3 regions of the Caballeronia sp. LZ029 genome follow, and region 3 is predicted to be linked to each of the others. Evidence: predicted binding sites of a transcription regulator. Region 3 holds the regulator's gene; each other region holds the start of a gene.
The links. The regulator HrcA, encoded in region 3, represses chaperone genes, less so after heat shock. The targets are predictions, from matches to a motif close to TTAGCACTCNNNNNNNNNGAGTGCTAA.
Positions count from the first base shown of each region.

Region 1 (2,266 bases), 200 kb from region 3:
GGCCAGCAGCGCGTCCAGCGCCGGGCCGTCGCCCTCGACCATCGCACGGAAACGGTCACGCTCGAGGCCGCGGATCGCCTCAATGGTTTTTGCCGGCATCTGTCGCGTCCTCTTGCGTCGAGGAACCGATGCGCCGGCGCCTCGTCAGAAGTTGTATTGCAGATATAGCTGGCTGAAATTTATACCAGGATTGGGCTCTTTGATACCGCCGTTCGACAGATGCTGGAAACGAAAGCCCGCCTGATAGTTCTGCTGCGCGCCGAAGATCATGCCGACGCCCACCATGTCCGCGAACTGGAACGCCGACCCCACCGAGAAATTCTCCGTGATGCGCGTATGCGAAAGCAGCCGCACGCCGACGCCCGCCTCGATGAACGGCCGGAAGTAGCCGGAGCTCTTCACGAAGCGCACCACCGGCGTAATGCCGACCTCCCAGATGCTCGGGTGGACGGCGTTATCCTCGGTCGTGTGCCAGTAGGACACGTGCCCTTCGCCGATGAGCGTGAAGTGGAATCCGCCGATCTCCCACCAGTTGAGGCCCGGATCCCATGCGACGCCGAGGTCGGCTTTCTTGATGTCGCGATCGGCGACGCCGCCGGCGATCTGAAGGCCGAAACGATCGGCGTGAGCTGCCGCCGATGCAAGGCCGAATGCGGCAAGAACCGCCACGCGCGAGAGCGGACGTTGCCACGAACTCTTGTTTTTATGCATGAGCACCCCAATTACTCCGATGACGGGCGTGTTTCATTAAGAGCGTTGTCTCGCGATTCTAGAGACGTTTTTCAGAATTTGCAGGAATCGCAACCACCTTCTCCGTTTGTTGAATTTTCTTTCTCCGCAGCGCACAAAAGCGGTAACGGATTCGAAAGCAGCTTCATCACCGGTACTTTCTTCCGCTTATCATGCAACGGTCTGTCCTATTGACCTTGCTAATTCGATAGTTTTTGTGGGAACTCCCACACTCCCCTCCGCTCTAACACTTAGCACTCGATGAACCGGAGTGCTAATATCGTGTCTGACTGCCGCTGGTGTTAAGCGGCGAGTGAATTGTTGATAAGGAGCTTATGAGCGTGACCAATGCGATGACCCTTCCGAATGTCGTGAACTCGGCACCTGCCAAGGCATCTTCGGCAGGCGCGCTGACGTACGCACAGTCGTCGATGCTGACCGGCCAGATCGGCAACATCGATTCCTACATACAAGCAGTGAACCGTATTCCGATGCTTTCGCAGGCGGAGGAACGTCAGTACGCCACCGAGTTCCGCGAGCAGGGCAACCTGAACGCCGCGCGCCAGCTCGTGCTTTCGCACCTGCGGCTCGTCGTGTCGATCGCCCGTAACTATCTCGGTTACGGCCTGCCGCACGCGGACCTGATCCAGGAAGGCAACATCGGTCTGATGAAGGCCGTGAAGCGCTTCGACCCCGAGCAAAACGTGCGCCTGGTTTCGTACGCCATGCACTGGATCAAGGCCGAGATCCACGAGTACATCCTGCGCAACTGGCGCATGGTGAAGGTCGCGACGACCAAGGCGCAGCGCAAGCTGTTCTTCAACCTGCGCAGCCACAAGACCAGCCACTCGGCGTTTACGCCGGACGAGATCGACGGTCTCGCGAGCGAGCTGAATGTGAAGCGCGAGGAAGTCGCGGAAATGGAAACCCGCTTGTCGGGCGGCGATATCGCGCTCGAAGGCCAGGTTGATGACGGCGAGGAAGCGTTCGCGCCCATCGCCTATCTGGCGGACTCGCACAACGAGCCGACGAACGTGATTGCCGCGCGCCAGTTCGACAAGCTGCAGAGCGACGGCCTTGCCGAAGCGCTCGAATCGCTGGATGAACGCAGCCGCCGCATCATCAAGGCGCGCTGGCTCGACGTGCAGGACGACGGCTCGGGCGGCAAGACGCTGCATGAACTGGCCGACGAGTTCGGTGTATCGGCGGAACGCATTCGCCAGATCGAGGCGAGCGCAATGAAGAAGATGCGCTCGGCGCTGCACGAGTTCGCGTAACGCCTGACTGTGTCGTAGCAAAAATTGAAAAGCCCGCCGTCGATGAGACAGCGGGCTTTTTCTTTTGCCTGCGCTGGAAACACAAACGGCACCCGAAGGTGCCGTCTGCTTTCAACCATCGATCACCGCATCAGGCCGGCATCGGCGCTGCGCCGCCGCCACTGCCCGACAGGCGCGCGGACAGTTGCGTCGCATAACGTTGCGCCGCCGCGCCCACGACGATGTGGAACGTATCGGCCGACACCCACGCGACATCCAGC
Region 1 covers NZ_JARUXO010000001.1:274,311-276,576, reverse strand. Annotated here, with positions in the region: gene QCE73_RS01360 (nuclear transport factor 2 family protein) at 1-99, opposite strand, end outside; gene QCE73_RS01355 (acyloxyacyl hydrolase) at 145-711, opposite strand; gene rpoH (RNA polymerase sigma factor RpoH) at 1,071-2,006, shown strand; gene nagE (N-acetylglucosamine-specific PTS transporter subunit IIBC) at 2,137-2,266, opposite strand, start outside.
Region 1: the regulator HrcA is predicted to act here: its motif matches at 981-1,007, upstream of rpoH (RNA polymerase sigma factor RpoH).

Region 2 (2,266 bases), 2.0 Mb from region 3:
GTTCGACCAGCATGCCGACGCCGTCGGCGACGTTGCGCACGCCGGCATTGCGCGCGAGCCGCAGAAAGGGCGTCAGCCGTTTTCCGTAGGCCAGTTCATAAGCCGCGCCTTCATGGCTGAACACGCTCGGCGGAACGGGCGGCAGGTCGCCCGTGAGACTGGCCGATGTCGCGTTGACCACGAGATCGAAGCGTCCCATTGCTTCGAGATCGCCGTAGCCGCATGCGACGATCGGACCGCGCGCAGCCGTCGTCCACAAGGCAAATTCGCCGTGTGCGAGTTCCTGCTTGAGGAAATCGATGCACACGCGCACATTTGGCAACTGCGCGGCACACGCGGCCGACGACGACAACCGGAAGCGCTGCGTTTGAGCCCATCCCCTTTCGAGAAAACGACATGACGACAACACCCCGATTCGGCTGGTGCGGGCCGCTGCAAAACGCGAGCTTGATGAAAGAGGCCGGGCTCGACTACATCGAGGCGCAGCTCGTGCCGATGAAACTCGAAGACGATGCATCCTTCGCCGATGCGAAGGCGAGGGTGGCTGACCTGCCGTTGCCCGCGAGCGCGTTCAGTTATTTGTTCCCGCACGATGCGCGCATCGTCGGTCCGGAGAAAGACGAGCGTCGCAATCGTGCGTATTTCGATCGCGTCGTCGAATTGCTGACGATTGCGCGAGCGCGCGTCGTCGTGCTCGGCAGCGGCTGGAGTCAGGCGCAGGCGGAAGACGAATTCCTGAGCGCGCTCGAATGGTGCGCGGATGCATTGCGAGGCACCGGCACCACGCTCGTGATCGAGCCGTTGAATCGCAGGGAGTCGAATCTGGTGAACAGCGTCGGCGATGGCGCGCGGCTCGCGAGAAAGTTGAACCGGCCCGAAGTGCGCGGACTTGCGGACTTCTATCACATGGACGAAGAGAACGAGCCGCTCGACGAACTACGCGAGCACTGCGCGTGGCTCGCGCATATTCATCTTGCCGACACTGGCCGTCTGAATCCGGGCACGGGTTCCTACGATTACCCGTGCTTTTTCGGTCATCTCAAAGCATGCGGTTATCAGGGCCTGCTCAGCGCGGAGTGCGGTTTCAAGGGCGAACCGCTTGCGTCGATGCGCGGGAGCGTGAACTTCATGCGTCAGGCGTGGACCGCCGCATAGCAAAGTGACGACGGTACCCAAGGTTTACCCTAGCCATGCCGATGATTCGCGCTCCGTCGAAAACTTATTCTGGCGCGCAATGTCCGACGGAGTCCCCGCGCCACATCCCGAACACGAAACGCAAAGTTCGATAAATCCGGCCACTACGGGATTCCCCGCTCGAACCCCTCCTTGAAATTGTCAAACTCGGTCCATATAATTAGCACTCACTGCACGAGAGTGCTAACAAGATTGCCGTCCGGCGAGATTGTTCTCAATGGACGGGTTTTCCCGCGTTTTCAGTCTCAATCAAGAGAGGAGTGTGTATGAACCTTCGTCCTTTGCACGATCGCGTCATCGTCAAGCGTCTGGACCAGGAAACCAAGACCGCATCGGGCATCGTGATCCCGGAAGCAGCGGCAGAAAAGCCGGATCAAGGCGAAGTCCTGGCCATCGGCCCGGGCAAGCGCGATGACAAGGGCGTGCAGAACGCCCTCGACGTGAAGGTGGGCGACCGCGTTCTGTTCGGCAAGTACGCTGGCCAGACCGTCAAGGTCGACGGGCAGGAACTGCTCGTCATGCGCGAAGAAGACATCATGGCCGTTCTGGTCAAGTAAGCATCCTTCCTGCACATTCGGCTTCGCCAACAAGCCGCAGCCTCTTTCGGGCGCGCTGAGCGAAGCCGGAAAATCGAATCGAATCAAGGAGTTTGGATATGGCAGCTAAAGAAGTCACTTTTGGCGATTCCGCACGCGCCAAGATGGTCGAAGGCGTGAACATCCTGGCCAACGCCGTCAAGGTCACGCTGGGTCCGAAGGGCCGCAATGTCGTGCTCGAGCGCTCGTTCGGCGGCCCGACGGTCACCAAGGACGGTGTCTCGGTCGCGAAGGAAATCGAACTGAAGGACAAGCTCCAGAACATGGGCGCGCAAATGGTCAAGGAAGTGGCTTCCAAGACCAGCGACAACGCAGGTGACGGCACCACGACCGCTACCGTGCTCGCGCAATCCATCGTTCGCGAAGGCATGAAGTACGTCGCATCGGGAATGAACCCGATGGACCTGAAGCGCGGCATCGACAAGGCTGTCGCCGCAGCAATCGAAGAACTGCGCAAGATCAGCAAGCCCTGCACG
Region 2 covers NZ_JARUXO010000001.1:2,425,046-2,427,311, reverse strand. Annotated here, with positions in the region: partial or broken gene QCE73_RS11480 (shikimate dehydrogenase family protein) at 1-247, opposite strand, end outside; gene QCE73_RS11475 (sugar phosphate isomerase/epimerase family protein) at 397-1,155, shown strand; gene QCE73_RS11470 (co-chaperone GroES) at 1,461-1,751, shown strand; gene groL (chaperonin GroEL) at 1,850-2,266, shown strand, end outside.
Region 2: the regulator HrcA is predicted to act here: its motif matches at 1,355-1,381, upstream of QCE73_RS11470 (co-chaperone GroES).

Region 3 (2,266 bases):
CCGCGCCGAGTTCCGTGACCGTCGGCGCGGTGTACGGCTGAAGCCACTCCGCGCGGCCGAAGCGTGACTGGAACGTGACGCGGCATTCCACCGGCGTGAGCCCGAGCGCGGCCGTGAGCAGGGAGCCGGTCGACTGACACTGGTCGTGATACGGGTCGCCGAGATCCATCGTGCGTTTCGGCACGCCGTGAAAGCTCAGGACGAGCTTGTCGCCCGCGGCGAAATCCGGCTGGCCGTGATGCCGCCAATAATCGCGCACTTGTTCGGCAAGCGCGCCGATATACGCGGGATGATCCGCGTAATGGCGGATCGTGCGGATTTCCGGCTGATTGCGCACGCGCTTGAGCGCGGCGAAGGCATCGTCGAACGCGGTGGCTGTCGTGGACGACGAGTATTGCGGATACATCGGCAAGAGAAGAATGCGATCGGCGCCTTCGAGCTTCAACTGATTCAGCATCGCGCCGATGCCGGGCGACCCATAGCGCATCGCATAGTCGACGATCACGTGATAGTCGTTCGCCGCGAACAGCCGCCGCAGACCCTCGACCTGCTTTTCCGTATGCACGCGCAGCGGCGAGCCTTCGGGCATCCACACTTGCGCATATTTCCTGGCCGACGCGCGTCCGCGAAACGGCAGGATCAGCGCGCGCAGAATGACCTGCCACACGAGCGACGGAATTTCGACGACGCGCGGATCGGACAGAAACTGCGCCAGATACTTGCGCACCGCCCGCGGCGTGGGCGCGTCCGGCGTGCCGAGATTGATCAGCAGCACCGCGACGCGATGCGAAGCGCTGGGCTGCGAGGGCAACTCGAGGTCGAAACGCATAGGGCAAGCAGGCCGGAAGAGTGGTCGTCTAAAAGTTGAGAACCATTATAGCGGCGGGCTTAAGCGGGCATCATTGGCCGAACGGCCTAGTGGCGCGACCTTGCGTGCCGCGCCAAGATGGCGTCACTGATGACTGAGTGACATCGAGAGCAGGCGCGCGGTGATGTCCACGATCGGAATCACGCGGTTATACGCCATGCGCGTCGGGCCGATCACGCCGAGCGTGCCGACGATCTTCCCGTTGACCTCGTACGGCGCTGTCACGACGCTCATTTCCTCGATCGGCACGAGATTGCTCTCGCCGCCGATAAAGATTTGCACGCCTTGCGCGTGGCTCGATACATCCAGCAATTGCAGGAGGCTCGTCTTTTGGTCGAACAAATCGAAAAGCTTGCGCAGCCGCGCCATGTCGGACGAAAGGTCCGCCACTTCGAGCAGATTGCGCTCGCCGGAAATGAGCACGGTGTCCATAGGGTCCGTCTCGGCGGTGCTCGCGACCACGGCCGCCTGCATGAGCGTGGTCATGTCGCCGCGCAACTGGTCGATTTCCTCGCGCAGACGGCGGCGCACTTCGTCGAAGGACAGGCCCGCGAAATGCGCGTTGATGTAATTGGACGCTTCGACGAGCTGCGAGGGCGAGTAGTCGCGCTGCGTCGCCATCATGCGGTTCTGGACGTCGCCTTCGGGCGTCACGATGATGAGCAGGATGCGCTTGTCCGACAGCCGCATGAACTCGATCTGCTTGAACATGTGGCTGCGGCGCGGCGTGAGCACGACACCCGCGAACGACGACAGACTGGACAGCACGCTCGCCGCCGCCGCGACGATTTTCTGCGGCTCCTCGCCCTGCAGCCGGGTCTTGACCGCGGTGGTCATGGCTTCATCTTGCGGCGCTTCTACAGTCAGCATCGTATCGACGAAGAGCCGGTAGCCGCGCGGCGTGGGAATGCGTCCCGCCGACGTATGCGGGCTCGAGACGAGGCCGAGCTCCTCGAGATCCGACATCACGTTGCGGATCGTCGCGGGGCTCAGTTCGAGACCGGAATGGCGTGATAACGTGCGCGAACCGACCGGCTGACCTTCGGCGATGTAGCGCTCGATCAACGTTTTCAGGAGGGTTTGTGCACGTGGGTCTAGCATGGGGAAATTTTAGCTCAACGAGTCGGAGGGCGGCGAGCCGCGCCGTGTGCGCTGCGTTCAACGTCCGCTCCATTCTAGCGATAAACGACGGGCGTGCCGTGCGGCGTCTTGCGGTCCCGTCGCAGCACGCTCGTCCGCCATCGCCCGCGGTTCTTTTCGCTCTCTGACTATGGTGTAATGCCGGCATGGAAATTGGCCAATTCAAGACCGTCGCCCTCGTGGGGCGCACCAACACGCCGGGCATCGAGGCGCCGCTGAGATCGCTCGCCGGTCTTCTGGCGCAGCAAGGCTTCGAGG
Region 3 covers NZ_JARUXO010000001.1:471,491-473,756, reverse strand. Annotated here, with positions in the region: gene hemH (ferrochelatase) at 1-829, opposite strand, end outside; gene hrcA (heat-inducible transcriptional repressor HrcA) at 953-1,969, opposite strand; gene QCE73_RS02225 (NAD kinase) at 2,155-2,266, shown strand, end outside.